2 regions of the Serratia sp. TSO36 genome follow, and region 1 is predicted to be linked to the other one. Evidence: predicted binding sites of a transcription regulator. Region 1 holds the regulator's gene; the other holds the start of a gene.

Region 1 (14,984 bases):
AAGGCAGATTGAGCTGTTTGGCGGCCAGTTCGCTGATAATTTCCAAAGCCCGCTTCTTGCTGGTGCAGTGTACCGAGCTTTTGGTGCACTCGATGTTTAACACCGAGCTTAATTGCATATATTCGTTGTTCATCTCATCTTCACTTAAAACCGCGCCGCCGGGCGCACCCGGCAAGGCGGTTTTTCGTCGGTTTTAACCCTGATTACCGTTCGGCGCGTCACCCATGCGGGTCACGCGCCGAAGGGCGAGGCGGCGACGGATGCCGCCTCATGGAGTGGGTTAGGGTGTCAGTGTTGCTTCAATTTGTCTTTATGTTTGTTCAATTGACGTGCCAATTTGTCGATCAGCGTATCAATTGCGGCATACATATTCTCGTCTTCCGAGGTGGCGTGCAACTCGCCTCCATTCACGTGCACCGTTGCTTCCGCAATTTGCTGCACTTTTTCCACACTTAATACAACATACACCTGATTGATGCGATCAAAATACTGTTCGAGTTTGGCGAACTTGTTGTTCACGAACTCGCGCAACGGATCGGTGATTTCGATGTGGTGTCCGGTAATGTTGAGCTGCATAGTGTCTTCCTTCTCAATAGAGGTCAAACCAACTGTTTACGCTGGTTCGACGGCGGGATGGACAAAGACTCTCGGTACTTGGCGACGGTGCGCCGCGCCACGATGATCCCCTGATCGGCGAGCAGGGTGGCCAGCTTGCTGTCGCTGAGTGGCTTGGCGGGGTTTTCCGCCGCAATCAATTTCTTCACCAACGCGCGGATCGCCGTCGAGGAGGCTTCGCCGCCGCTGTCGGTATTCACGTGGCTGGAGAAGAAATACTTCAATTCAAAAATGCCGCGCGGGCTGTGCAGAAACTTCTGCGTGGTGACGCGCGAGATCGTCGATTCATGCATCTCCACGGCCTGGGCGATATCCGCCAGCACCATGGGTTTCATAAACTCTTCGCCTTGCTCGAAGAACGCCTGCTGTTGGCTGACGATGCAGCGGGTGACCTTCAGCAGCGTCTCGTTGCGGCTCTCCAGGCTTTTAATCAGCCACTTGGCTTCCTGCAGGTTGCTGCGGATAAACTGGCCGTCGGCTTCGCTGCGGGCGCTGTTGCCCAGCGCGGCGTACTGCTGATTGATCTTCAAACGCGGCACGCTGTCGCCGTTGAGCTCGACCGTCCATTTGTTCTGCGTCTTGCGCACCAGCACGTCCGGGATCACGTATTCCGACTCGCCGGTATTGATCGACTGCCCCGGGCGCGGATCGAGCGACTGAATCAGCAGCATCGCTTCTTTCAGTGTATCTTCTTTTAGCCGGGTTGATCGCATCAGGCTGCGAAAGTCGTGGTTGGCCAACAGATCCAGATGGTCGCTGATGATCAGCCGCGCTTCGGCCAGGTAAGGGGTGTCTTTGGCGTATTGGGAGAGCTGCACCAGCAGGCAATCGCGCAGATCGCGCGCGGCGACGCCGATCGGATCGAAACGCTGCACGCGCTTCAATACCGCCTCGACTTCCTCGAGGGTCACGTTCTCGTCGCCCAGGCTTTCCAGAATGTCTTCCAGCGGCACGGTGAGATAGCCGGTGTCGTCCACCGCGTCGACGATGGAGGTGGCGATGGCGGCGTCGGTATCGGAGAACGGCGTCAGATCCACCTGCCACATCAGGTAATCCTGCAGCGTTTGGGTGGTCTCGCCCTGATAGACCGGCAGTTCGTCGTCGCTGTAGTCGGTGCCGGTGCCGGACGGCGTGCCGGCGGTGTAGATCTCATCCCAGGTGGCGTCCAGCGGCAGCTCTTCCGGCATGTCTTTCTGTTCCAGCGCCTCGCGGGTATCGAGCCCCTCGGTCTCCTGGGTTTCTTTGGCGTCGATTTCGTCGTGCAGATCGGTCTGTTCAAGCAGCGGATTGCTCTCCAGCGCCAGCTGGATCTCTTGCTGAAGTTCAAGCGTGGACAACTGCAGCAGGCGGATCGCCTGCTGGAGCTGAGGAGTCATGGCCAGCTGTTGGCTGAGCCTGAGTTGCAAACCTTGCTTCATAGTTTTCTGTCTACTTCCGTTAACGGTGTCGCCCCGCAGGGCGCGCCGGCGCTTAGAGGCGGAACTCTTCGCCCAGATAAACGCGTTTAACCTGCTCGTCGGCCAGAATAGCATCCGGCGTGCCGTGGGCAATCAGTTTGCCCTGGCTGACGATGTAGGCGCGTTCACACACGTCCAGCGTCTCGCGCACGTTGTGGTCGGTGATCAGCACGCCCAGGCCGCTGTCACGCAGGTGCTCGATGATTTTCTTGATATCGATAACGGAGATCGGATCCACCCCGGCGAAGGGTTCGTCCAGCAGTATGAATTTCGGGTTGGCCGCCAGCGCGCGGGCGATTTCGACGCGGCGACGCTCACCGCCGGACAGCGCCTGGCCGAGGCTGTCGCGCAGATGGGAGATATGGAACTCTTCCATCAGCTCCTTGGCGCGGTCTTCGCGCTGTTCGCTGGTGAGATCGGGGCGAATCTCCAGCACCGCCATCAGGTTGTCGTACACGCTCAGGCGGCGGAAGATCGACGCTTCCTGCGGCAGGTAACCGATGCCGCGGCGCGCGCGGGCGTGCAGCGGCAGCAGACTGATGTCTTCTTCGTCGATCACGATGCGCCCGGCGTCGCGTGGCACGATGCCGACCACCATGTAGAAGGTGGTGGTTTTACCGGCGCCGTTCGGCCCGAGCAGGCCGACGATCTCGCCGGATTTCACTTTCAGGCTGACGTCTTCGACAACTTTACGGCCCTTGTAGGCTTTCGCCAGGTTTTCTGCGATGAGTGTTGCCATAAGTGATTAGTTACTCTTTTTCTGCTCGTTTTTGTCTTGCAACTGCGACGGTACCAGAACCGTTGTCACGCGTTTGCCTTTGTCGCTAAACGCCTGCATTTGCTGCTGTTGCACCAGATAGGTGATGCGATCGCCTTTCACGTTGCTGTCGAGCTGCTCCAGATAGGCGTTGCCCGTCAGGGTCACCAGCTGGGTCGCCACGTCGTAACGCACTTTCTGCGCGTGGCCTTTGACCGGCTTGCCGCTGTCCTGCATCTGGTAGAAGGTTACCGGGTTGCCGAACGCTTCAATATAGGTCTTATTCTGATCTCCGCCCGGGCGGGTGACCACCACCTTATCGGCGCGAATATCGATGGTGCCTTGCTTGATCACCACGTTGTCGGTGAAGGTGCTGACGTTGCTCTGCATGTCCAACGACTGCTTGAGCGAGTCGATGCTGACCGGCTGGCTGGAGTCGGATTTCAGCGCCAGAGCGGGGGCGCTGGCGGCCAAAACTAAGCTGCCGAGCAACAGGTTACGGAGTTGGTTTTTGGTTCTGAATTTCATAGTTGGTCTTAACCTTATCAATCAGCTCAGCGGTTTTGGTCCGCAGGTTCCCACGCATTTTCATGCCGTTAGAGGTAAAATTGGTCCCGTAAATCGTGACTTCGTCATCGGAGGTGACGTCCTGGGTGACCAGGTTTACCTGAGCGTTGTCCGTCTTAATTTTTTCCAGCTGCGAGGTGGTGGTCAGGCTGTTTACCTCGACGTGACCATACAGATACAGCATCCGGTCTTTAGTCAGTTTGGCGCGATCGGCGCGAACTGACCAGGTGGCCACCGCATTCTCATCGAACAGCGTCATTACCGGCTGGGTGAACCAGCTCAGCTCGCCGGCGGTGTAATACTTCGCGTCTTCCGCCACCAGTTTGTAATTCAGCTTGCCGGCCGGGTTGTACACCACGGTGACCGTGTGCTGGCTCTGGTAGGTCGGATCCTGATCGTTGACCGGGCCAGGGGCCGTGTCGTCGCTGAAATCCGTCATGTTCCAGCCGATCAGCGCCAGAACGATCACCGTCAACAGGATGGTGATCCACAGTTTGGTTTTACTCATATCGACAGCCCTTTGGCGTCCTCCAGCTTATTTTGAGCCAAAAGAATGATGTCGCACAGTTCGCGCACCGCGCCGCGGCCGCCGGCAATGCGGGTGACGTAGTGGGCGCGCGGCGTCAGCAGCGGGTGGGCGTCCGCCACCGCGACCGCCAGGCCGACCTGCGCCATCACCGGCCAGTCGATCAGGTCATCGCCGATATAGGCGACCTGATCCGCCGTTAACGACAGTTTATCCAACAGTTCGCGGAAGGCCAAAAGCTTATCGGATTGCCCCTGATACAGATGGGTGATACCGAGCGTCTGCGCGCGGTCTTCCAGCAGCTTGGCGGAGCGACCGGTGATGATCGCCACCTCGATGTCCGAGGTTTTCAAGCAGCGGATGCCGTAGCCGTCGCGCACGTTGAACGCTTTCAATTCTTCACCGTTGTTGCCCATGAAGATCAGGCCGTCCGACAGCACGCCGTCAACGTCGCAAATCAACAGGCGGATGTTCCCGGCACGCGCCATAACCTCTTGTTCTACCGGCCCGTAGCAGGTTTCTACCATACCCATTCCGTTCTATTCCTTAATTAAACGACGCCGGCGCGCAGCATGTCATGCATATGTACCACACCCAGCAACTGGTCGCCATCGGCAACCAGCAGCGCGGTGATGTGGCGTTGTTGCATCAGGTTCAATGCATCGACCGCCAGGATGTTGGGGCGCACCCGTACGCCGCCCGGCGTCATGACATCGGCGATCTTCGCCTCGTGCAGGTTGATGCCCATGTCGAACACCCGGCGCAGGTCGCCGTCGGTGAAGATGCCGGCGATTTTCATCAAATCGTCGCAGACAACCGTCAGGCCCAGATTTTTGCGGGTAATTTCCAGCAGCGCGTCGCGCAACGAGGCGTCGGCGCTGACGTGGGGCATTTCGTCGCCGCTGTGCATGATATCGCTAACCCGCAGCAGCAGTTTGCGGCCGAGTGCGCCGCCCGGATGCGACAGCGCGAAGTCTTCCTGCGTGAAACCGCGCGCTTTCAGCAGCGCGACGGCCAGCGCATCGCCCATCACCAGCGTGGCGGTGGTGCTGGTGGTCGGCGCCAGCCCCAGCGGGCAGGCTTCCTGCGGCACCTTGATGCACAGGTGGATATCCGCCGCCTTGCCCATCGAGCTTTCCGGATTATTGGTCATACAGATGAGGGTGATCTGCTGGCGTTTCAATACCGGGATCAGCGCCAGGATCTCGCTGGACTCGCCGGAGTTGGAGATGGCGAGCACGATGTCCTGCGGGGTGACCATGCCCAAATCGCCATGGCTGGCCTCCGCCGGGTGAACGAAGAATGAGGGGGTGCCGGTGCTGGCGAAGGTCGCGGCGATCTTGCAGCCGATATGGCCGGATTTGCCCATGCCCATCACCACCACTTTGCCGCCGCAGGCGGCGATCGTTTCGCAGGCGCGAGTGAAGTCTGCGTTGATGTAGCTGTCGAGCTGAGCCAGCCCTTCACGCTCTATCTGAAGCACTTCTTTGCCGGCCTGCTGAAAATCGAAGCCCGGTTGCAACTCAATGTTCGACATACTCATTCCCGTCGGTTTAGCCGAAAGTACTGAAAGGGTTAAAGAACAGCACCGCAAGATACGCAATAAAGCCACATAATAACAGCGCGCCCGCCAGGTGACCGATGCGATGCTTGCGGCCGATGCACAGTACGCTCAGCAGCACGCTGGCCGCCAGCATCACCCAGTAATCGCGCTGGAAGGCGGCGGCGTCTACGCTGCCCGGCGACAGCAGGGCGGGGACGCCCAGCACGATCACCGTGTTGAAAATATTGGAGCCGATGATATTTCCAATCGCCATATCATCCTCGCCCTTCAGCGCCCCGGCGATGGAGGTGGCCAATTCGGGCAAGCTGGTGCCGATGGCGATAATGGTCAAGCCGACCACCAGTTCGCTCAGGCCGAAATAGTGCGCAATCACCGTCGCGTTATCGACCACCATTCTGGAAGAGAGCGGCAGAATGATAAACGCCAGCACCAGCCACAGCACCGCCACAGTGTTGCTGCTGTCCTGCGGCAGCTCGGCGATCTGCTCCATGGTCAGGCTGTCGCTGCCCTCGCGCTGCGCCAGCCGGGCGATTTTCAGCATCAGCAGGATGAAGCCGGCGGCGGCGGCCAGCAGCAGCACGCCGTCCAGCCTGCTCAGGGTGCCATCCATCAACACGAAACCGCACAATACTGTGACCGCTAACATCAACGGCAGTTCGCGCCGCAGTATCTCGGAACGCGCGGCCAGCGGGTGAATCAGCGCCGCCACACCCAGGATCAATAAGATGTTGGTGATGTTGGAACCTAATACGTTGCCAACGGCCATATCTATCTGCCCGTTCAGCGCGGCGGTGGTGGACACGATCAGCTCCGGCAGCGAAGTGCCGATGCCGACGATGGTCATGCCGATGATCAACGGCGGGACGCCGAGCGAGCGGGAAATCACGGCAGCACCATAAACTAAGCGGTCTGCACCATACACCAGTAGAAATAAACCAACGATTAATAATGCTATCGCGAGAAACATGCAGGGTCCTTTGTCGGGTATTATCCCGGTTCGTTGGTTAAAGCCGTCAATGCGGCGGTATTGCTTGCCCTCCGTTGCGCGCGTGTGAGCCGCAGCAACGGTTTTTCCCGGCTAATAGTTGAACAGTTTCGTTTTTTTTCGTTATGGCGCCAATTTTGACCGGGTGGCGCGGAAAAGTAAAACCAATGGCACCATTGGTTGCGAAATGGCAGTAAGTTTTTGTAAAGATGAGACGGATTGCGCCCATTGCTTTAACATCACGGGTAGATTCAGCAAAAGATGAGTCGTAAAGGGTCCATTAACATGCTCCAAAAGGCAGATAATTTGGTCGAAGTGCGCGACATGAGCTTCTCGCGCGGCGACCGACGGATATTTGAAGACATCAACCTGACGGTGCCTCGCGGTAAGGTCACGGCGATCATGGGGCCATCGGGCATCGGCAAAACCACGCTGCTGCGCCTGATAGGCGGCCAGCTGGCGCCGGACAGCGGGGAGATTTGGTTCGACGGCGACAACATTCCCGCGTTGTCCCGCCGTCAGTTATACGACGCGCGCAAAAAGATGAGCATGCTGTTCCAGTCGGGCGCGCTGTTCACCGATTTGACCGTGTTCGAAAACGTGGCCTACCCGCTGCGCGAGCACAGCAACCTGCCTGAACCCCTGCTGCGCAGCACGGTGCTGATGAAGCTGGAAGCGGTGGGGCTGCGCGGCGCGGCCCAGCTGATGCCCAATGAGCTTTCCGGCGGCATGGCGCGCCGGGCGGCGTTGGCGCGCGCGATCGCGCTGGACCCTGAGATGATCATGTTCGACGAACCTTTCGTCGGCCAGGATCCGATCACCATGGGGGTGCTGGTCAAGCTGATCGATGAGCTGAACCATGCGCTGGGCATTACCTGCATCGTGGTGTCGCACGACGTGCCGGAGGTGCTGAGCATCGCCGACTACGCCTATATCGTGGCCGATCACCGGGTGATCGCCGAAGGCACCACGCAGCAATTGCAGAACAATCCTGATGCGCGCGTGCGCCAGTTTCTGGATGGTATAGCGGATGGGCCGGTGCCGTTCCGCTATCCGGCCGGGGATTATCAGACCGAACTGCTAGGCTTAGGGAGTAAATAAGCTCATGTTATTAAGAGCGTTAGCGTCGTTGGGGCGCAGTGGCATCAACACCAGCGCCAGCTTCGGCCGCGCCGGGTTGATGCTGTTCAACGCGTTGATTGGCCGGCCGGAACCCGGCAAGCAGTGGCCGCTGTTGTTGAAACAGCTCTACAGCGTCGGCGTGCAGTCGCTGCTGATCATCATGGTCTCCGGGCTGTTCATCGGCATGGTGCTGGGCCTGCAGGGTTATATCGTGCTCACCACCTACAGCGCCGAGGCCAGCCTCGGCATGATGGTGGCGCTGTCGCTGCTGCGCGAGCTGGGGCCGGTGGTGACGGCGCTGCTGTTCGCCGGCCGCGCCGGTTCCGCGCTGACGGCGGAAATCGGCCTGATGAAGGCGACGGAGCAGATCTCCAGCCTGGAAATGATGGCGGTCGATCCGCTGCGGCGCATCGTGGCGCCGCGCTTCTGGGCGGGGCTGATCAGCATGCCGCTGTTGACCATCATTTTCGTGGCGATCGGCATCTGGGGCGGCTCGGTGGTCGGCGTGGACTGGAAGGGCATCGACAGCGGCTTCTTCTGGTCGGCGATGCAGGGCGCCGTAGAGTGGAAAAAAGATCTGCTCAACTGCCTGATCAAAAGCGTGGTATTCGCCATTACCGTAACCTGGATTGCCATTTTCAACGGGTACGACGCCGTGCCTACCTCTGAAGGGATTAGCCGGGCGACGACGCGTACCGTGGTGCATTCGTCACTGGCGGTGTTGGGATTGGATTTCGTGCTGACAGCACTGATGTTTGGGAATTGATTCGATGCAAACGAAGAAGAGTGAAATCTGGGTTGGGGCATTTATGCTGATCGCGCTGTGCGCCATCGTGTTTATCTGCCTGCAGGTGGCGAACCTTAAATCGATCGGCAGCGAGCCGACCTACCGCATTTACGCGACGTTCGACAACATCGGCGGCCTGAAACCGCGTTCGCCGGTGAAGATTGGCGGCGTGGTGATCGGCCGCGTGGCGGACATCGAACTCGATTCGAAAACCTACACGCCGCGCGTGGCGCTGGATATCCAGAAAAAGTACGACCAAATCCCGGATACCAGCTCGCTGGCGATCCGCACCTCCGGCCTGCTGGGCGAGCAATATCTGGCGCTTAACGTGGGCTTCGAAGATCCTGATATGGGCACCGCCATCCTGAAAGACGGCGGCACCATTCAGGACACCAAATCAGCCATGGTTCTGGAAGACCTGATCGGCCAGTTCCTGTATAAAAGCGGCGGTCAGGACAGCGCCAAACCGGGAGACGCGGCCGCTGAGCCGGCTGCCGGCGCCGCACCGCAACCCGCTGTTCCAAATCATTAAGAGAGGATACCTGCATGTTTAAACGTTTACTGATGGTGGCTCTGCTGGTGGTTGCACCGCTGGCGAGCGCAGCCGACCAAACCAATCCTTACAGCATGATGCAAGAAGCGGCGCAGAAGACCTTCAGTCGTTTGAAGAATGAACAGCCGAAGATCAAGCAGGACCCGAACTACCTGCGCTCCATCGTGCATCAGGAACTGATGCCGTTCGTGCAGGTGAAATACGCCGGCGCGCTGGTGCTGGGGCGCTACTACAAAGAGGCGACGCCTGCGCAGCGCGAAGCTTACTTCACCGCCTTCCAGGCTTACCTGGAGCAGGCTTACGGCCAGGCGCTGGCGATGTATCACGGCCAGACTTACCAGATCGCGCCTGAACAGCCGCTGGGCAATGCCGACATCGTGGCCATTCGCGTCACCATCATCGACAACGGCGGCCGCCCGCCGGTGCGTCTGGATTTCCAATGGCGCAAGAACAGCAAAACCGGCTACTGGCAGGCGTATGACATGATCGCCGAAGGCGTCAGCATGATCACCACCAAGCAGAACGAGTGGGCGTCCACGCTGCGTACTCAGGGCATCGACGGCCTGACCAAACAGCTGCAGGCCGCCGCCGCGCAGCCTATCACGCTGGACAAGAAAAACTGATGTCGGCAGCGCTCAGCTTCGAATCAGAGCAGCAGACGCTGATCCTGCGCGGTGAACTGGACCGGGAAACGCTGCAGCCGCTGTGGCGGCAGCGCGACGCGCTGATGGCGGATAAAACCGCGATCGACGTGGCGCAACTGCAGCGCGTAGACTCCGCCGGGCTGGCGCTGTTGCTGCATCTGCAGGAAGAGCAGCGCGAGCGCGGCGTCGCGCTGAAAATTTTCGGCGCCACCGAGCGCCTGAAAACGCTGATTGCGCTCTACAACCTGCAGGCGATAATGCCTGTCGATACCGCCGGTTAGCGGCGTTTTACGCCGCCCTTGCGTGGTAAAACGATACAAAGCCCCTGTTATGCAGGGGCTTTTTCTTTAGTTTAAGAAAACATCGTATTCCACTAAGATACTAGGCTGTTTATGATCCTTTAGCGGCAGAACTGGATACTATGGAAACCAACGAGATTAAAGACGTGCTGATGCAGGCATTGGCACTGGATGAAGTACATGTGACGGGCGACGGCAGCCATTTTCAGGCGATCGTGGTCGGCGAATTGTTCGCCGGCATGAGCCGCGTCAAAAAACAGCAGACGGTTTACGCACCGCTGATGGAATACATTGCGGACAACCGCATTCATGCCTTGTCTATCAAGGCGTACACCCCTGAAGAGTGGCAGCGAGACCGCAAACTCAACGGATTTTAAGGCTGTTTGCCCTGCCGGGCGGGCAGCTTCAGATTAGATAACAGAGAGTAGTCAGATGGATAAATTTCGTGTGCAGGGTCGGACCCGCCTGAGCGGTGAAGTGTCTATTTCCGGGGCCAAAAACGCCGCCCTGCCGATCCTGTTCGCCGCCCTGTTGGCGGAAGAGCCGGTCGAGCTGCAGAATGTCCCCAAGCTGAAGGACATCGACACCACCATTAAACTACTCAACCAGTTGGGTACCAAGATTGAGCGCAACGGTTCGGTCTTCGTGGACGCCAGCGGCGTGAACGAGTTCTGCGCCCCTTACGATCTGGTGAAAACCATGCGCGCTTCCATCTGGGCACTGGGGCCGCTGGTGGCGCGTTTCGGCCGCGGTCAGGTTTCCCTGCCGGGCGGCTGTGCGATCGGCGCGCGTCCGGTCGATCTGCACATCACCGGCCTCGAGCAGCTGGGTGCCGAGATCAAGCTGGAAGAAGGCTACGTCAAGGCGTCCGTCGAGGGCCGCCTGAAGGGCGCGCACATCGTTATGGACAAGGTGAGCGTGGGCGCGACCGTGACCATCATGAGTGCCGCGACCCTGGCGACCGGCACCACCGTTATCGAGAACGCCGCGCGTGAGCCGGAAATTGTCGATACCGCCAACTTCCTCAATACGCTGGGCGCGAAGATCAGCGGCGCCGGCAGCGACAAGATCACCATCGAGGGCGTCGAGCGTCTGGGCGGCGGCGTGTACCGCGTGCTGCCTGACCGCATCGAAACCGGCACCTTCCTGATCGCCGCCGCGGTTTCCGGCGGTAAAGTGATGTGCCGCAACACCCGTCCGGACACGCTGGATGCGGTGCTGGCCAAGCTGCGCGAAGCCGGTGCCGATATCGAAGTGGGCGAAGACTGGATCAGCCTGGACATGCACGGCAAACGCCCGAAAGCGGTCACCGTGCGCACCGCGCCTCACCCGGGCTTCCCGACCGACATGCAGGCCCAGTTCAGCCTGCTGAACCTGGTGGCGGAAGGCACCGGCGTCATCACCGAGACCATCTTCGAAAACCGCTTCATGCACGTGCCGGAACTGATCCGCATGGGCGCGCACGCGGAAATCGAGAGCAACACCGTGATCTGCCATGGCGTTGAACAGCTGTCCGGCGCTCAGGTGATGGCGACCGATCTGCGCGCTTCCGCCAGCCTGGTGATCGCCGGCTGCATCGCCGACGGCGTGACCGTCGTCGATCGCATCTACCACATCGATCGCGGCTATGAGCGTATTGAAGACAAGCTGCGCGCGCTGGGTGCTAACATCGAGCGCGTGAAAGGCGAGTAAGTCATTAGCGCCGGCGCGGCTGCGTCGGCAGGATGAAAATCAAAGGGCCGGCTATCAATGCCGGCCCTTTTTTAATTGTTGTCTTCCGGGAATTCGCCCACCGTCATTTTCAACGTAATGCGTTTGCCGTCGCGCAGCACGATAACCGGTATCTCGGTGCCTGGCCTGATCTCCGCCACTTGATCCATGGTCTCCAGCACGGACACCGCCGGTTTGTTATCCACGTTGATGATGATGTCGTTGATCTGGAAACCGGCGCTGCTCGCCGGGCCGTTCGGCGTGATTTCGGTCACGATGATGCCCTGCAGGCGATCGATGCCGGAATTGGAGGAACGCAGCGGAATGATTTCTTTGCCCTGAATGCCGAAATAGCCGCGGATAACGCGGCCGTCGCGGATCAGCTTGTCCATGATTTTGGTGGCCAGTTCGATCGGAATGGCGAAGCCGAGGCCCTCCGGCGTTTCGCCGTCGGTGATTTTGTCATAGGTCAGGGTGTTGATGCCGATCAGCTCGCCCAGCGAGTTGACCAGCGCGCCGCCGGAGTTGCCGCGGTTGATTGAGGCATCGGTCTGCAGGAATGTCTGCCGGCCGGTGGTGCTCATACTGATACGCCCGGTGGCGCTGAGGATGCCCTGAGTCACGGTCTGCCCCAGGTTGTACGGGTTGCCGATTGCCAGCACCACGTCGCCGACGTGGGCAACGCGATTTTTGTTGGTCGGGATCACCGGCAGGTTGCCGGGATCGATCTTCAGCACCGCCAAATCGGTCAGGCCGTCGGAGCCGACCAGCAGCGCTTCGTAGCGGCGGCCATCCTGCAACACCACGGTGATCTGCTGAGCGTCTTTGATCACGTGGCGGTTGGTGATGATATAGCCGCGTTCGTTCATGATCACGCCGGAACCGAGCGACAGCACGTTGGCGGCGCCGTTCAGGTTGCGGTTGTAGATGTTCACCACGGCGGGCGCGGCTCGGCGCACCGCTTTGTTGTAGCTCACCGGCGTTTCGTCGCTGGTATTCTCGGTTTTCTCTGCAAACAGGCCGTTGGAAGAGCGCAGCACGGGCAGAGCGGCCAACAGCAGGCCGGCAACGATGAGACCGATAACGACAGAACGCAAGAGCTTAGCAAACATGGAGTTTTCGTGGTGTGGTGAACGATGTTCGGAGGATAGCATGAGTTAACCGGGCGCAGTATGCCACCGAGCCCGGTTTTTGCACAAATTAACGCAGCAGCAGATAAATGGTTTCGTTACCGCGCACGATATTGAGCGCCATCACCGGCGGTTTGGCTTCCAGCACCTTGCGCAGCGCGGTGATGCTGTCCACGCGCTGGCGGTTGACGCCGATGATCACGTCGCCTTTTTGCAGGCCGATTTGCGCTGCCGTCGAGCCTTTATCCACGTTCTCCACCTTCACGCCCTTGTCGCCGCTCGGCAGCGCGCCGTTGCTGAGGGAAACCCCCTGCAGCGCCGGCGTCAGCGTTTCGGCATTGGTCGAGGCGCTCTCGCTGTTGTCCAGCGTGACCGAGACTTCCTGCGGTTTGCCGTCGCGCAGCAGGCCCACCTTGAGGGTTTTGCCCGGCGCGGTGGTGCCGACCTTGGCGCGCAGTTCGGCGAAGCTGTTCACCGGCTTGCCGTCGACGGAAACCAGAATATCCCCGGCTTTGATGCCGGCCTTGGCGGCGGCGGATTTCGGCAGCACTTCGCTGACGAAGGCGCCGCGCTGCGCGTCGGTGTTGAAGGCTTTAGCCATGTCCGGGGTCATTTCACTGCCCTTGATGCCGAGCAGGCCGCGTTTCACTTCGCCGAATTCGATCAGCTGCTGGCTCAGGTTCTGCGCCATATTGCTCGGAATGGCGAAGCCGATGCCGACGTTGCCGCCGCTCGGCGCCAGAATGGCGGTATTGATGCCGATCAGCTCGCCGTTCAGGTTAACCAACGCGCCGCCGGAGTTGCCGCGGTTGATCGAGGCGTCGGTCTGAATGAAGTTTTCCAGCCCTTCCAGATTCAGGCCGGTGCGGCCCAATGCCGAAATGATGCCGGAGGTGGCGGTTTGGCCCAGGCCAAACGGGTTGCCGACCGCCACGGCGAAGTCGCCGACGCGCAGCTGATCGGAATCGGCCATCTTGATGGCGGTCAGGTTTTTGGTGTCGCTGAGCTGCAGCAGGGCGATGTCGGATTGCTCATCGCGGCCGACCAGTTTGGCATCCAGTTCGCGGCCGTCGTTCAACTGCACGCGGATTTTATCGGCGTTGTTGATGACGTGGTTGTTGGTCAGCACGTAGCCTTTGGCAGCGTCGATGATGACGCCGGAGCCCAGCCCTTCAAACGGGCGAGAGCTCTGCTGCTGACCGGGGAAATTGGGGCCGAAGAAGCGTCTGAACTCTTCCGGCAGCTGTTGACGCTGCACCTGGGTGCCGGCGACATGCACGCTCACGACGGCGGGCAAGACTTTTTCCAGCATCGGCGCCAGGCTCGGCAGCGGCTGCCCCTGAACGGCGACGGGCAGGGCCGCGTTGGCCACCGGTGCGGCGCTGAGCGCCAGGCCGAGGCTCATTGCCAATGCACTAAGAATTAACGACTTTTTCTTCATTGATGATAACTCTCTCAATACCTGCCGATGAAAATTTGATGATAAGGCAATCACCTTGTCATAGTGAAGGGTAAGACCGTGAATTTGCGTGCAAAGTTCAGTAAAGGTAATGCGAAGGAAGGTCAATAAGGCACAAACGGGGTTAAACCCGCGGGTGGCCCCGCGGGTGAAGAAGGGGTATCAGTCGCGGCGCGCGCTTTGGCCGCGCAGCAGGCCGGAGGCCCCTTCAGAATAGTCGCGCGGCATTTCCACCGGCGCCTGATCGTTGTCCGCTTCCGCTTCGGTCAGGCGATAGCGGAACGGGTTCTCCTGCATCGGCAGATCCGGCAGCAGGTTGTTGGAGCTTTTCGCCATATGCTGATACAGCTGACGATAATCGCGCGCCATGTTGTCCAGCAGCTCGGCGCTGCGGGCAAAGTGGCCGACCAGCTCCTGACGGTACTCTTCCAGCTCGGTTTTGCTCTTGTCCAGCTCGTTCTGCAGGACTTGTTGTTGACGTAATTTACGGTTGCCAAAACGCATCGCCACCGCACCAATCACGATACCGACGACCAAACCAATCAGCGCATACTCCCAGGTCATGATGACTCCTATTTTGACTTCGTTGTTCCGCAGGGATTTTTCACTTAATAATATCCACTATAACCGTTAACCTTGTCAGAGTGGAATCCTGATGCGCTTCCACCCAGTGTTTACAGGGTTTTCAGCGGCGCCCGCAGCGGGCATTTGTGGCGATAACGGTGCGAATCGGCATCAACTTGCCGCCAACGTTGGCTAAATAATTTCTAAGCGTTCTTAGGGAACATCGAACAGATGCAGGCACTATC
Region 2 (14,984 bases), on a different contig from region 1:
GTTGGTGTTCGACAGCACCACCACCCGGTGGCCCTCGTTGCGCAGGCGCTGCATGATGTCGATCACTTCCGGACGCAGCGCGACGAATACCGCCTGCCAGCCGGTGGCGAACTGCTCGAAGCTGAGCGCGATGCCCATTTCATCACACAGCTTGCCGGCGAAGTCTTCGTCGCTGATTTCACCGCGCTCATGCTGCTGGAACACCTCACCCATAGTGAAACGATCGGACAGCACCGCCAACGGCGTGCCGCTCAAATTGCTCCACACGCCCAGCACACGCTTGAAATCGATATCGACGATCACATTACCTAAATCAAAGATATACAGCATAGTCCTCTCCTGATGGGCCGGTGAGATTTCACTGTAGCGGGAAAAGGAACAGCTGAACAGGGAGCGAACGGAAAAGCGCATAGCGCGCCGCACAAACGGGGAACAACAGAGGAAAAAACTCAGGGCGCGAGAACCGCGCCCTAAGCATGAGGCACTCAATCAGCGATTAAGCGTCTTTAGGACCGCGGCTGGCGCGCTTACGATCGTTTTCCGTCAGGTGACGCTTACGGATACGGATCGAGGTTGGCGTCACTTCTACCAGTTCGTCGTCATCGATGAACTCCAGAGCTTGCTCCAGGGTCATTTTGATGGCCGGAACCAGGGTAGTCGCTTCGTCAGTACCGGAAGCACGCATGTTGGTCAGCTTCTTACCGGTCAGGCAGTTTACGGTCAGGTCGTTGGAACGCGAGTGAATACCGATGATCTGGCCTTCATACACTTCCGCACCGTGGCCCAGGAACAGCTTGCCGCGATCCTGCAGGCCGAACAGCGCGAACGCGACCGCTTTGCCCTGGCCGTTGGAGATCAGCACGCCGTTCTGACGCTGGCCCACTTCGCCCGGACGCACGTCGTCGTAGTGGCTGAAGGTGGAGTACAGCAGACCGGTGCCCGAAGTCATGGTCATGAATTCGTTACGGAAGCCGATCAGACCGCGGCTTGGGATCACGTAGTCGAGACGCACGCGGCCCTTACCGTCCGGATCCATGTTTTTCAGGTCGGCTTTACGCTCGCCCATCGCCTGCATCACGGAACCCTGATGCTGCTCTTCGATATCCAGCGTCACGTTCTCGAATGGCTCCTGCTTGCGGCCATCGATTTCACGGAAGATAACTTTCGGACGGGAAACCGCCAGCTCGAAACCTTCGCGACGCATGTTTTCGATCAGCACCGACAGGTGCAGTTCGCCACGGCCGGAGACGCGGAAGGCGTCCGCATCGTCGGTTTCTTCAACGCGCAGCGCCACGTTGTGCACCAACTCCTTGTTCAGACGGTCAAGGATCTGACGCGACGTCACGTACTTGCCTTCTTTACCGCAGAACGGCGAGGTGTTGACGTTGAAGAACATGGTGACGGTCGGTTCGTCGACGGACAGCGCCGGCAGCGCTTCTACGGCGTTGGTGTCGCAGATGGTGTCGGAGATGTTCAGCTCGCCCAGGCCGGTGATGGCGATGATGTCGCCCGCTTCCGCCAGGGTGCTGTCGATACGCTCCAGACCCAGGTGGCCCAGCACTTTGCCCACTTTACCGTTGCGAGTTTTACCTTCGCTGTCGATGATGGTGACCTGCTGGTTCGGCTTCACTTTACCGCGCTTGATGCGGCCGATGCCGATAACGCCCAGGTAGTTGTTGTAGTCCAACTGGGAGATCTGCATCTGGAATGGCGCTTCCAACTCAACCTGCGGCGCAGACACGTGGTCGACGATCGCCTGATACAGCGGGGTCATGTCTTCCGCCATGTCGGTGTGGTCGACGCCGGCGATGCCGTTCAGCGCAGAAGCGTAGATGATCGGGAAGTCGAGCTGCTCGTCGGTCGCGTCGAGGTTCACGAACAGGTCGAACACCTGATCCACAACCCAGTCAGGGCGCGCGCCAGGACGGTCAACCTTGTTGATGACCACGATCGGCTTCAGACCGTTGGCGAAGGCCTTCTTGGTCACGAAGCGGGTTTGCGGCATAGGGCCATCCATTGCATCCACAACCAGCAGCACCGAGTCAACCATCGACATCACGCGCTCTACCTCGCCGCCGAAGTCGGCGTGTCCCGGGGTATCCACGATGTTGATACGGTAACCGTTCCAATTAATGGCGGTGTTTTTTGCGAGGATGGTAATCCCACGCTCTTTCTCCAAATCGTTGGAGTCCATTACGCGTTCGGTGGCTTCCGCACGCTCTCCGAAAGTACCGGATTGTTGCAGCAGCTTATCAACCAGGGTGGTTTTACCATGGTCAACGTGGGCAATAATGGCGATGTTACGCAAATTTTCGATCACAGCTTTGCCTCGGGCATTAGAAATAGCGCGCTATTGTACACGTATTAAGCGAGGGACTAAACAAGATCACAACCATCTCTTATAAACAACCGCGTACCGGTCAGTTTGTGATCCCTTTCACGGTGCAAAAAGCCGCAATCGCTGCACTTTTGCACCATTTCGGTGCTCGCACCCACCGTCATTGCACCATAACAGTGCAATTTATCGTTGATGGTGCATACTGTGGCTGGGTAAAACCCGCGCAGAAAGGCGATGAACGCCTTTTTAAAAAGTTGGCACGCTTTTCGCTTTAGTCTTTTCAAGGCGAAAAAAAGCCAGTTCCACAGATTCGTTCCACGACGACGACAATGATAAACCGGGAGAGTTAAGTATGTCCGCTGAACACGTATTGACGATGCTGAATGAGCATGAAGTGAAATTCGTAGACCTGCGTTTCACTGACACCAAGGGTAAGGAACAGCACGTGACTATCCCGGCTCACCAGGTAAACGCCGACTTCTTCGAAGAAGGCAAAATGTTTGACGGCTCCTCTATCGGTGGTTGGAAGGGCATCAACGAATCTGACATGGTGCTGATGCCGGACGCCAGCACGGCGGTTCTGGATCCGTTCTTCGAAGAACCTACGCTGATCATTCGCTGCGACATTCTCGAGCCGGGCACCATGCAAGGCTACGATCGCGACCCGCGCTCCATCTCCAAACGCGCCGAAGACTTCCTGCGCTCCTCCGGCATCGCGGATACCGTGCTGTTCGGGCCAGAGCCTGAGTTCTTCCTGTTCGACGACATCCGCTTCGGCAGCAGCATCCGCGGTTCCCACGTGGCCATCGACGACATCGAAGGCGCCTGGAACTCCGGCACAAAATACGACGGCGGCAACAAAGGCCACCGTCCGGCGGTGAAAGGCGGTTACTTCCCGGTTCCACCGGTCGACTCTTCGCAGGATCTGCGTTCCACCATGTGCTTGACCATGGAAGAGATGGGCCTGGTGGTTGAAGCGCACCACCACGAAGTGGCGACCGCCGGTCAGAACGAAGTGGCAACCCGCTTCAACACCATGACCAAGAAAGCCGACGAAATTCAGATCTACAAATACGTGGTGCACAACGTGGCGCACGCCTTCGGCAAAACCGCGACCTTCATGCCGAAGCCTATGTTCGGCGACAACGGTTCCGGCATGCACTGCCACATGTCGCTGTCCAAGAACGGCACCAACCTGTTCGCCGGCGACAAATACGGCGGCCTGTCTGAAACCGCGCTGTTCTACATCGGCGGCATCATCAAGCACGCCAAGGCGATCAACGCCCTGGCCAACCCGACCACCAACTCGTACAAACGTCTGGTGCCGGGTTACGAAGCGCCGGTGATGCTGGCTTACTCCGCCCGTAACCGCTCCGCGTCCATCCGCATCCCGGTGGTCGCCAGCCCGAAAGCGCGCCGCATCGAAGCCCGCTTCCCGGATCCGGCGGCTAACCCATACCTGTGCTTCGCCGCGCTGCTGATGGCCGGCCTGGACGGCATCATCAACAAGATCCACCCTGGCGACGCCATGGACAAAAACCTGTACGACCTGCCGCCGGAAGAAGAAGCCGAGATCCCAAAAGTGGCCGGCTCGCTGGACGAGGCGATGGCCGCACTGAACGAAGACCGCGAGTTCCTGACCCGCGGCGGCGTGTTCACCGACGATGCGATCGATGCCTACATCGAACTGCGCAAAGAAGAGATGGACCGCGTTCGCATGACGCCACACCCGGTTGAGTTCGAACTGTACTACAGCGTCTAAGCCCTACCCGCGCCGTCTGCGCAGGCGGACGGCGCCCACATTTTTGTTATCGCTTTTTTGTTGCCGTGGAAACTTTCAGCCCATCTTCGGATGGGTTTTTTTCTCCACCGTATTTTCTGCAAAACTATTCCATACCGCGCCGATCCCGGATGGAGTAGGATAGATGCACTAAAAAGGTGCAGGAGTCTGCTGTATGGCAACTGGCAAGCTGCCCGATGCTGGGCAGATCCTCAATTCACTCATCAACAGCATCCTGCTGTTGGATGACTCTCTGGCGGTTCACTACGCCAACCCTGCGGCACAGCAATTGCTGGCGCAAAGCTCCCGCAAGCTGTTCGGCACGCCGCTGCCCGATTTGCTCGGTTATTTTTCGCTGAACGTCTCTTTGATGCGCGAAAGCCTGCGCGCCGGTCAGGGCTTCACCGACAACGAAGTGACCCTGGTGGTCGACGGCCGTGCGCATATCCTTTCCCTGACCGCTCAGGCGCTGCCGGAAGGCTATATTCTGGTCGAGCTGGCGCCGATGGACAATCAGCGCCGCCTGAGCCAGGAACAGCTGCAGCATGCCCAACAGGTGGCGGCCCGCGATCTGGTGCGCGGTTTGGCGCACGAGATTAAAAATCCGCTGGGCGGCCTGCGCGGTGCGGCGCAGCTGCTGGCCAAGGCGCTGCCCGATCCGGCGCTGACCGAATACACCAAGGTGATCATCGAGCAGGCCGATCGGCTGCGCAATCTGGTGGATCGCCTGCTCGGCCCGCAGCGGCCCGGCCAGCACATCACCCAGAGCATCCATCAGGTCGCGGAGCGCGTCTGCCAGCTGGTGTCGCTGGAAATGCCGGATAACGTCACGCTGGTGCGCGATTACGATCCGAGCCTGCCGGAAATGGCCCACGACCCGGATCAGATAGAACAGGTGCTGCTGAACATTACCCGCAACGCGCTGCAGGCGCTGGGCGAGGCGGGCGGCACCATCACGCTGCGCACCCGCACCGCGTTTCAGATTACGCTGCACGGCACCCGCTACCGCCTGGCGGCGCGCATCGACGTCGAAGACGACGGCCCCGGCGTGCCGGCGCAGCTGCAGGACACGCTGTTCTACCCGATGGTCAGCGGCCGTGAAGGCGGTACCGGCCTGGGATTATCCATCGCCCGCAATCTTATCGATCAGCATTGCGGAAAAATTGAATTCAACAGTTGGCCAGGTCATACCGAATTCTCGGTCTACCTGCCCATTCGTCAGTGAGGTTTGCTATGCAACGAGGGATAGTCTGGATCGTCGATGACGATAGCTCCATCCGCTGGGTGCTTGAGCGCGCGCTCACCGGCGCGGGCCTGAGCTGCGCCACCTTCGAAGGCGGCAATGACGTGCTGGAAGCCTTGGCCACGCAAACCCCCGACGTGCTGCTGTCCGATATCCGCATGCCGGGCATAGACGGCCTGGCGCTGCTCAAGCAGATCAAACAGCGCCACCCGATGCTGCCGGTGATCATCATGACCGCGCATTCGGATTTGGACGCCGCCGTCAGCGCCTATCAGCAAGGGGCCTTCGACTACCTGCCGAAGCCGTTCGACATCGACGAAGCGGTGGCGCTGGTCGAGCGCGCCATCAGCCATTATCAGGAGCAGCAGCAGCCGGTGCGCAGCCAGCCGGCCAGCGATCCGGCGGCGGACATCATCGGCGAGGCGCCGGCGATGCAGGACGTGTTTCGCATCATCGGCCGGCTGTCGCGTTCGTCGATCAGCGTGTTGATCAACGGTGAATCCGGCACCGGCAAGGAGCTGGTGGCGCATGCGCTGCACCGCCACAGCCCGCGCGCCAAGTCGCCGTTCATCGCCCTGAACATGGCCGCCATCCCCAAGGATCTGATCGAGTCCGAGCTGTTCGGCCACGAGAAAGGCGCCTTCACCGGCGCGAACCAAATCCGTCAGGGCCGTTTTGAACAGGCCGACGGCGGCACGCTGTTCCTCGACGAGATCGGCGATATGCCGCTCGACGTGCAAACGCGCCTGCTGCGGGTGCTGGCGGACGGCCAGTTCTACCGGGTCGGCGGCTATGCGCCGGTGAAGGTCGACGTGCGCATCATCGCCGCCACGCACCAGAATCTGGAGCTGCGGGTGCAGGAAGGCAAGTTCCGCGAGGATCTGTTCCACCGCCTGAACGTGATCCGCGTACACCTGCCGCCGCTGCGCGAGCGCCGTGAAGACATCCCGCGACTGGCGCGCCACTTCCTGCAGATCGCCGCCAAAGAGTTAGGCGTCGAGGCCAAAAACCTGCACCCGGAAACCGAAACCGCGCTGACCCGCCTGCCCTGGCCGGGCAACGTGCGCCAGCTGGAGAACACCTGCCGCTGGCTGACGGTGATGGCCGCCGGGCAGGAAGTGCTGATCCAGGATCTGCCGGGTGAGCTGTTCGAAACCGCCGCGCCGGAAAGCCCCAGCCACAGTCTGCCGGACAGCTGGGCCACGCTGCTGGCGCAGTGGGCCGATCGCGCGCTGCGTTCCGGTCATCAAAACCTGCTGTCGGAAGCACAGCCGGAAATGGAGCGCACGCTGCTCACCACCGCCCTGCGCCACACCCAGGGGCACAAACAGGAAGCCGCGCGCCTGCTGGGCTGGGGGCGTAATACCCTGACCCGCAAGCTCAAAGAGCTGGGTATGGAATAGGAACGGGGATGGATGATGAAAAACGCCGTCCGGCGCACAAAAAAACGCCAACCGCAGGCTTTACAGCCGGTGCGGGCGCAGTATGATCGTGTCGCACACTCTGGAGGTTGACGATGCTGGACTCATTCATCGTATTCATTTCTCAGGGCGCGGAGCTGGGCTCCGCCGCCAGCCACACCCCGCAGGCGGCGGTTGCCGCGGTATTGTGCGCCGCGCTGATTAACTTCTTCAGTTAAAAAAACAGCCGCATCAGCGGCTGTTTTTTCATCCTCAGATCACCCGTGAGAACTGCTGGCTGCGCGCCTGTTGCCGCAGATAGCGGTCGAAACACATGCAGATATTGCGGATCAGCAAGCGCCCGCGCGGCGTGACGCGAATGCCCTGCTCGTCGCGCTCCACAAGCCCATCGCGTTCAAACGGCGCCAGCAGCTGCAGGTCTTCGGCGAAGTAAGCGGTGAAATCGATGCCGTATTGCCGTTCGAGCGGCTGATACGCCAACCGGAAATTGCAGATCAGGGTTTTGATCAGATCGCGCCGCAGGCAATCGTCGTCCGTCAGCGCCAGCCCGCGCCACAGGGCGTTGCCCTGCGCTGGTACGCTCTCATAGTAACGCTTCAGCTCTTTCTGGTTCTGCGCATAGCTGTCGCCGAGCATGCTGATGGCCGACACGCCCAGCCCCAGCAGATCGCTGTCGCCCTGGGTGGTATAGCCCTGGAAATTGCGGTGCAGCTTGCCTTCGCGTTGGGCGATTGCCAGCTCGTCGTCCGGGCGCGCAAAGTGATCCATGCCGATGAACTGATAGCCGGCGCCGGTCAGGAAAGCGATGCTCTGCTGCAGAATATCCAGCTTCTGCTGGGCGCTGGGCAGATCGGCGTCTTTGATTTTGCGCTGGGCGGCGAACAAGTTTGGCATATGCGCGTAGTTGAACACGCTGAGGCGATCGGGATTCAGTTCAGCCACCCGCTGCAGCGTGAAAGCGAAGCTTTCCGGCGTCTGTTTCGGCAGGCCGTAGATCAGATCGATATTGGTCGAGCGGAAGCCCAGCGCTTTGGCCCGCTCAATCAGGGCGAAGATAAAGGCTTCGTCCTGCTCGCGGTTGACCAACTGCTGCACCTGCTTGTTGAAATCCTGCACCCCCATGCTCAGACGGTTAAAGCCTTCGGCGCGTAAATGATCGAGCACATCCAGCGCTATCTCGCGCGGATCGACCTCGATCGACATCTCCGCATCGGGCAGGAAATCAAAGTGTTCGCGCAGCAACGCCACCAACCGGCTGATTTGCGCTTTATCCAGGTAGGTCGGCGTACCGCCGCCCCAGTGCATCTGGCCGACCTTGCGGCCGGCGAACAGCGGCGCACGGCTGGCGATCTCTTGCGCCAAAACGTTCAGGTACTCGTCGGCCTTGTGGGTCTGGCGCGTCACCAGCTTGTTGCAGCCGCAGAAGTAACACAGCTTATGACAGAAAGGGATATGCACATACAGCGACAGCGGCCGCTCAGGGTAACGCGCAGCGGCGCGTTGAAACGCCGCTTCGTCGTAGCGCTGGTTAAACTCCAGCGCCGTGGGGTATGAAGTATAACGCGGCCCTGAGTAGTTATATTTTTGGATCAGGGCCAAATCCCAGACAATCGTCTGCTCTGACATGCTCACTCCTTCCGATATCTTTTTCTACCGGGCCTGGAGAGAGGCGGTTGTCTGCGCTGTCTGGCCACGGAAGCGCTGCGAAAACGCGCTTTGCGCTTAGACAGCCGCCATAGTTTACCGAATAACCACAGCAGATAACACATCAAGAGTAGGGCTATTGCCGGGATTAGCCACATAGCGCGTTAAAAAGCGTCTTTCGGGTTGCCGCCTTTCAGCAGCTTCAGAATATCTTCCTGCTTCTCTTCTTCTTCTTCGTCGTCTTCACCCAGTTCGATGCCCAACACGTCCATCAGCACATCGATGCGATCCAACGTTTTGTCGACATAGGTCTGCTCTTCCGCGTTCAGCGTTTCGCCATCGTCGATGCGATCCAGCAGCGCGTTCAGGCGTTCGTCATTTTCCAGCTTCGCCAGCTCTTCTTCCGGCGACAGGCGCGGTTTCGCTTCGGCCTTTGGCTTCGGCTGCGGTTTGGCCTTCACTTTGGTTTCGTCGACCACCAGCGCTACCGGCACTTTACTGCCGATACGCGGATCTTTGGCTTCCGCCGCCGATTTGTTCTTCTGGCTGCCGGACTCGACCTGGGTGCGCGAACCGGAAGCGTGGCCGCGGCGCTTTTTCAGGCGTTTGCGCTCGCGCGCTTCCTGATCGAGCTCCATACGGCTTTTCTTTTTCGTTTTTGACTTCGCCGCGCTGCCGCGAGGTGCTTTTGATGGCTGGTTCATAGCGTGTGCTCTTAGGTATGTAGATTCAGTATAGAATTGCGGCGGAATCTAGCAGAAAGCGGACAAAGAAAAAAGGCGGCAGGTTAAACCTGCCGCCTATTTCGCACCTTCTTGCGAAGGGTATTCCTGTTACGCGCTCCTTGCGCACATGCAACATCCCGGTTTTTCCTTCTGCTATAACCGCATTCCCTGCCACTACGTCCTTCATCCTGAAAGAAAAATCGTCCATGGCGCAATCCATTCGCATCCGCTCTTCCCGAGCGAGCTTCCTGCCGGCATCCAAACTGCCAATACTTCACCATCCGATGTGCCTGCCGCCTGTTCCGGTGCGAAAGGGTCACTTCCTGTTGCGTTCATCCTGGCACTCATTGCACGCCCTGTGCATTCCCTGAGATTTGTCATCCTTCCCGGATGTTCCTTAATCCTGCGCAACCCTGCGTTAACGACTACTTTACGTTATTGTTGCCAAGGCTCAAGGCACCTGACGCCGATTTGGACGACATTTCCCTACAACGAAAAAACAACATATTGTTTTTAAAATAAAAACAGAAACATCACTTTCGAATAAAGCGACATTACCCGCGATTCGAATGGCAAATGTCTCACAACGTACGCGCGGCATAACTGTCGTTTTATCGCGTCCCGCCGCTTAAAAACCGAGAAACACGCCATTTTTACCGCTGATGCAGTTATAATCGCCAACTAGTTAGCCATCCTCACGGAGACGAAAAATTTTGACCAGCAAGAACTACAACTATCATGTGACCCATTTCGTCACCAGCGCACCCGATATTCGCCATCTGCCGGGGGATGCAGGAATTGAAGTCGCCTTTGCCGGCCGTTCCAACGCCGGGAAATCCAGCGCGCTGAATACGCTGACCAACCAAAAAAGCCTGGCGCGCACCAGTAAGACGCCGGGGCGCACCCAGCTGATCAACCTGTTTGAAGTGGAAGACGGCATCCGCCTGGTCGACCTGCCGGGTTACGGCTACGCCGAAGTGCCGGAAGAGATGAAGCGCAAATGGCAGCGCGCGCTGGGCGAATACCTGCAGATGCGCAACAGCCTGAAAGGCCTGGTGGTGCTGATGGATATTCGCCATCCGCTGAAAGATCTCGACCAGCAGATGATCCAGTGGGCAGTCGACGTCGGCACGCCGGTGCTGGTGCTGCTGACCAAGGCCGACAAGCTGGCCTCCGGCGCACGCAAGGCGCAGCTCAATATGGTGCGTGAAGCGGTGCTGCCGTTTATGGGGGATATCCAGGTTGAAGCCTTCTCGTCGCTGAAGAAGATCGGCGTCGACAAGCTGCGCCAGAAGCTGGACACCTGGTTTAACGAGATCCCACCGGAAGTGCTGCCGGAAGACGAAGCCGGCGAATAAGCCCAGGCCGAACGCCAGAGCCGATGCCTCGCCGCATCGGCTTTTTTCTACCCGCAGTTCAGCCGCAGGCGGGATTTTTTGTTATCTAATTACAGTTCTGAAATAAAGCCATCATAAAAACTTATCGCCAGAGCTGGCTTATCTCGCCGGATTACGCGAGTCGAGAGGGGAAAGCAGGAACGAAAAGCGGTGCGGAGCGATAGGAAAAACGTATGGTTTGCTGCTGTTTTTACAATAAAAAACGCCCCAGTCAATACTGACTGGGGCGGCTAAATATTCAGCCAAATCCGATTACGTGAAGTAAAAGGTCTGAAAGATAGAACATCTTACCTCTGTACCCTACGCCTGTAACTCTACCTTATTTTTTCGCAGGGCAAAAGAATTTTTTGTAGTTTACTTACACAATTTGCGGCGCAAGAACGGCGAAGTTGGGGAAACTATCGCCGCATCTTGTAGCTTAATTACGAAAAGTGCTTAGGTTATCGCCAGTTAGCGCATCCGGCGATAACCCGGTAATCAGTGCGCCTCATCCCAGTTCATGCCGACGCCCACGTCGACCTTCAGCGGCACCGCCAGAGTCATGCTGCCTTCCATCAATTGACGGATGCGTTGGCTGGCTTCTTCGATCACCGACTCATGCACCTCAAATACCAATTCATCGTGCACCTGCATGATCGCGCGCACCAACGGCTTCTCCTGCCCTTGCAGCCAGGCGTCGACCTCGATCATCGCACGCTTGATGATATCGGCCGCGGTGCCCTGCATCGGGGCGTTGATGGCGGCGCGCTCGGCCGCCTTGCGGCGCATGGCGTTGCTGGAGCGGACGTCCGGCAGGTACAGGCGGCGCCCGTCCAGCGTGCTGACATAGCCCTGTTCGGAAGCCTGTTGACGGGTGCGCTCCATGTACTCCAGCACGCCCGGGTAACGCTCGAAGTACAGATCCATATAGCGCTGGGCTTCCCCACGCGGGATCCCCAACTGGCGCGCCAGGCCGAAGGCGCTCATGCCGTAAATCAGGCCAAAGTTAATCGCCTTGGCGCTGCGGCGCTGTTCGCCGGTCACTTTATCCAACGGCACACCGAAGACTTCCGACGCCGTGGCGCGGTGAATGTCTTTCCCTTCGGCGAAGGCCTTCAGCAGCCCTTCATCCTGTGACAGATGCGCCATGATGCGCAGCTCGATCTGCGAGTAGTCGGCCGCGACGATGCGGTAGCCTTCCGGCGCGATGAAAGCCTGGCGGATGCGCCGCCCTTCTTCGTTGCGCACCGGGATGTTCTGCAGGTTCGGATCGCTCGAGGAGAGACGGCCGGTCGCAGTCACCGCCTGATGGTACGAGGTGTGTACCCGGCCGCTGACCGGGTTGATCATCAGCGGCAGCTTGTCGGTATAGGTGGTCTTCAGCTTCGCCAGGCCGCGGTATTCCAGGATCACCTTCGGCAGCGGGTAATCCAGCGCCAGCTCGGCCAGCACTTCTTCGTTGGTGGACGGCGCACCGCCCGGGGTTTTCTTCAGCACCGGCAACTTTTGTTTCTCGTACAAGATAGCCTGCAGCTGCTTGGTCGACGCCAGGTTGAACGGCTCTTCCGCCAGCTCGTGGGCCTGCGCCTCCAGCTCAGCCAGACGCTTGGCCAGCTCCTGGGAGTGGGCCGACAAAATGGCCGGATCGATCAGCACCCCGGTGCGTTCGATATGCGACAGCACCGGCAGCAGCGGCATTTCAATCTCGTTGAACACCGTCAGCAGCTCTGCGCTCTGTTTCAACTGCGGCCACATCGCCAGGTGCAACTGCAGCGTGACATCGGCGTCTTCGGCGGCGTAAGGCGCCGCCTGCTCCAGCGCGATCTGATTGAACGTCAGCTGGTTTTTGCCCTTGCCGGCGATCTCTTCGAAGGTGATGGTTTTATGGCCCAGATAACGATCGGCCAGGCTGTCCATATCGTGACGGCCGCCGACGCTGTCCAGCACATAGGACTCCAGCATGGTGTCGTAGGCGATGCCGCGCATCTCAATGCCGTAGCGCGCCAGCAGGCTCATGTCGAACTTCAGGTTTTGCCCGACCTTCAGCGCCTTATCGTCCTCCAGCAGCGGCTTGAGCGCTTCCAGCACGTAGGCGCGGTCCAGCTGTGGCGGTGCGTCCAGATAATCGTGCGCCACCGGCAAATAAGCCGCCTCGCCCGGCGCGATCGCGAAGGACAGGCCGATCAGGTTGGCGGTCAGGGTATCCAGACCGTCGGTTTCGGTATCGAAGGCAAACACGTCGGCCTTTTTCAGCCGCGCCAGCCAGTCGGTAAAGGTCGCTTCATCCAGAATGGTGACATAACCGTCCTGGGACAGCTTGGCCTCCGCCAGCGCCTTCGGCGCTTCCGCGGTGGCGGCCGGTTTGGCGCCGCCGGCAGCTTTCGCTCCCGCGCCTTTCTTGTTTTCCAGCCATACGCCGGCTTCCACGTCCGCCAGCCAGCGTTTGAACTCGTATTGTTTGAACAGCTGCTGCAGCGTATCGACATCCGGTGCAGAGACCGTCAGATCCGCGCAGGTCAGATCCAGCTCAACGTCGGTTTTGATCGTCGCCAGCTTATAGGAGAGGTACGCGACCTCTTTGTTCTGCTCCAGCTTGGCCGCCATGGTTTTGGCACCGCGGAAGCTCAGCGTGGCGATATTCTCCAGATTGCCGTACAGCGCATCCAGCCCGCCGATACCCTGCAGCAACGCCTGAGCGGTTTTCTCACCCACGCCCGGCACGCCGGGAATGTTGTCCGATGAATCGCCCATCAGCGCCAGGAAGTCGATGATCAGCTCCGGCGGAATACCGTACTTGTCGCACACTTCCTGCGGGCCGAGGATGGTGTTGTTCATGGTGTTGATCAGGGTGACGTTCGGCGTCACCAGCTGCGCCATGTCTTTGTCACCGGTGCTGATCAGCACCGCGTGGCCAGCTTTTTCGGCCTCCAGCGCCAGCGTACCGATAACGTCGTCCGCCTCAACGCCGGGCGTCACCAGCAGCGGCAGGCCCATCGCCTTGACCATGTTATGCAGCGGCTCGATCTGCGCACGCAGATCGTCCGGCATCGGTGGCCGGTGCGATTTGTATTCGGCGAAGAGATCATCGCGGAAGGTCTTCCCTTTGGCATCAAACACCACGGCAACGTGGCTCGGTTGATACTGCAGCAGCAGGCTGCGCAGCATATTCAGCACGCCGTACATCGCGCCGGTCGGCTCGCCCGCCGAGTTGGTCAGCGGCGGGAAGGCGTGATAAGCGCGGTAGAGGTAGGAGGAACCGTCAACCAGGATTAGTGGGTTTTCTGCAATCTGGGCCATAGCGTTTCTTTATCGTGATCGGACATAGGGGTAAGCATGCCATAGCTGGCCGCCGGAGACGAACCTTAGCGTGCATTGCGGACGAAAATGATGAGATTGTGCGCGAGGATCCGCAAGATCTTACCTGTGGATAACTTTGTGCATAGAAAAGAGACCGAATTATAACGTTGTGATTATCGTTATAACGGCGAATAAAATTCCTATTTAAATCACCGCGTTAAAAGAACGAATTCCGGCGACGCTTTATTACTGGCTTTTATTGGATTTGTGGATATAACTTTCGCCGGATTTTAATCGCACTATTAATCAAATTCGGCGCCTCAATTACCTTAGCACAAGCTGGACAAGTTGCACAAAAACTCGGCAAATGGTTATCCGGCGAGGTCAAAAACAGTGATTTTTAGCGGCGCTTTACCCCGACATTCTCTGTTAAAATAGGCTTTTGTTCATGCGCTTCGGCATGCAACGATGTTCCCAACAACCGTCAGCCCATAACCATGCCAAGATTGTTAACGCCTGTTATCTTTATCATTTCCGTCATACTCACCATTCTGGTGACGGTGTTGTGTTCTATCCCCATCACGCTGGCCGGCATCGTGAAACTCCTGGTGCCCATTCCCGCCGTCTGGCGATATATCTCGGCTTTCGCCGATTTCATGATGTGGTGTTGGTGTCAGGGGCTGGCGCTGTTATTGCGCATTAACGGGCAATTGCGTTGGGATATTGAAGGGCTGGAAGGGCTGGATCGCAAAAACTGGTATCTGCTGATCAGCAACCACGAAAGCTGGTCAGACATTGTCGTGTTGTGCGTGCTGTTCAGAAATCATATTCCAATGAATAAGTATTTCCTCAAGCAACAGCTCGCCTGGGTGCCTTTTGTCGGCCTGGCCTGCTGGGCGCTGGATATGCCATTCATGAAGCGTTACTCCCGCGCCTATTTGCTCAAGCATCCGGAGAAGCGCGGCAAGGATATCGAAACCACGCGCCGTTCCTGCGAAAAATTCCGTCAACGTCCAACCACCATCGTCAATTTCGTCGAAGGTTCGCGCTTCACCGAAGCCAAGAAAATTAAAAGCAATTCGCCGTATCGCAATTTGCTGGCGCCCAAAGCCGCCGGCATCGCGTTTACCCTTAGCACGCTGGGCAATCAGTTCGACAAA

The links. Region 1 encodes sigma-54, which starts transcription at its own class of promoters, with help from an activator protein. Its sites were predicted from a motif close to GTTGGCACANNTTTCGCTNT; they were not measured.
Region 2: a site for sigma-54 is predicted at 2,592-2,611, ahead of glnA (glutamate--ammonia ligase). Genes of this name have one in related genera too.

What each region holds. Positions count from the first base shown of each region.
Region 1 covers NZ_JBJZOU010000024.1:290,348-305,331, reverse strand. Annotated here, with positions in the region: gene ptsN (PTS IIA-like nitrogen regulatory protein PtsN) at 1-133, opposite strand, end outside; gene hpf (ribosome hibernation promoting factor) at 289-576, opposite strand; gene rpoN (RNA polymerase factor sigma-54) at 600-2,033, opposite strand; gene lptB (LPS export ABC transporter ATP-binding protein) at 2,086-2,811, opposite strand; gene lptA (lipopolysaccharide ABC transporter substrate-binding protein LptA) at 2,818-3,357, opposite strand; gene lptC (LPS export ABC transporter periplasmic protein LptC) at 3,326-3,904, opposite strand; gene kdsC (3-deoxy-manno-octulosonate-8-phosphatase KdsC) at 3,901-4,455, opposite strand; gene kdsD (arabinose-5-phosphate isomerase KdsD) at 4,473-5,459, opposite strand; gene ACK3CV_RS22160 (calcium/sodium antiporter) at 5,476-6,453, opposite strand; gene mlaF (phospholipid ABC transporter ATP-binding protein MlaF) at 6,757-7,572, shown strand; gene mlaE (lipid asymmetry maintenance ABC transporter permease subunit MlaE) at 7,577-8,359, shown strand; gene mlaD (outer membrane lipid asymmetry maintenance protein MlaD) at 8,364-8,912, shown strand; gene mlaC (phospholipid-binding protein MlaC) at 8,927-9,556, shown strand; gene mlaB (lipid asymmetry maintenance protein MlaB) at 9,556-9,858, shown strand; gene ibaG (BolA family iron metabolism protein IbaG) at 9,999-10,253, shown strand; gene murA (UDP-N-acetylglucosamine 1-carboxyvinyltransferase) at 10,309-11,568, shown strand; gene degS (outer membrane-stress sensor serine endopeptidase DegS) at 11,640-12,698, opposite strand; gene degQ (serine endoprotease DegQ) at 12,787-14,157, opposite strand; gene zapG (Z-ring associated protein ZapG) at 14,338-14,739, opposite strand; gene zapE (cell division protein ZapE) at 14,971-14,984, shown strand, end outside.
Region 2 covers NZ_JBJZOU010000029.1:101,209-116,192, forward strand. Annotated here, with positions in the region: gene yihX (glucose-1-phosphatase) at 1-330, opposite strand, end outside; gene typA (ribosome-dependent GTPase TypA) at 497-2,320, opposite strand; gene glnA (glutamate--ammonia ligase) at 2,691-4,100, shown strand; gene glnL (nitrogen regulation protein NR(II)) at 4,294-5,343, shown strand; gene glnG (nitrogen regulation protein NR(I)) at 5,352-6,764, shown strand; gene ACK3CV_RS24715 (YshB family small membrane protein) at 6,878-7,000, shown strand; gene hemN (oxygen-independent coproporphyrinogen III oxidase) at 7,035-8,408, opposite strand; gene yihI (Der GTPase-activating protein YihI) at 8,591-9,130, opposite strand; gene ACK3CV_RS24730 (hypothetical protein) at 9,156-9,359, opposite strand; gene yihA (ribosome biogenesis GTP-binding protein YihA/YsxC) at 9,865-10,509, shown strand; gene spfP (small protein SpfP) at 10,787-10,834, opposite strand; gene polA (DNA polymerase I) at 11,026-13,824, opposite strand; gene yihG (1-acylglycerol-3-phosphate O-acyltransferase, YihG family) at 14,322-14,984, shown strand, end outside.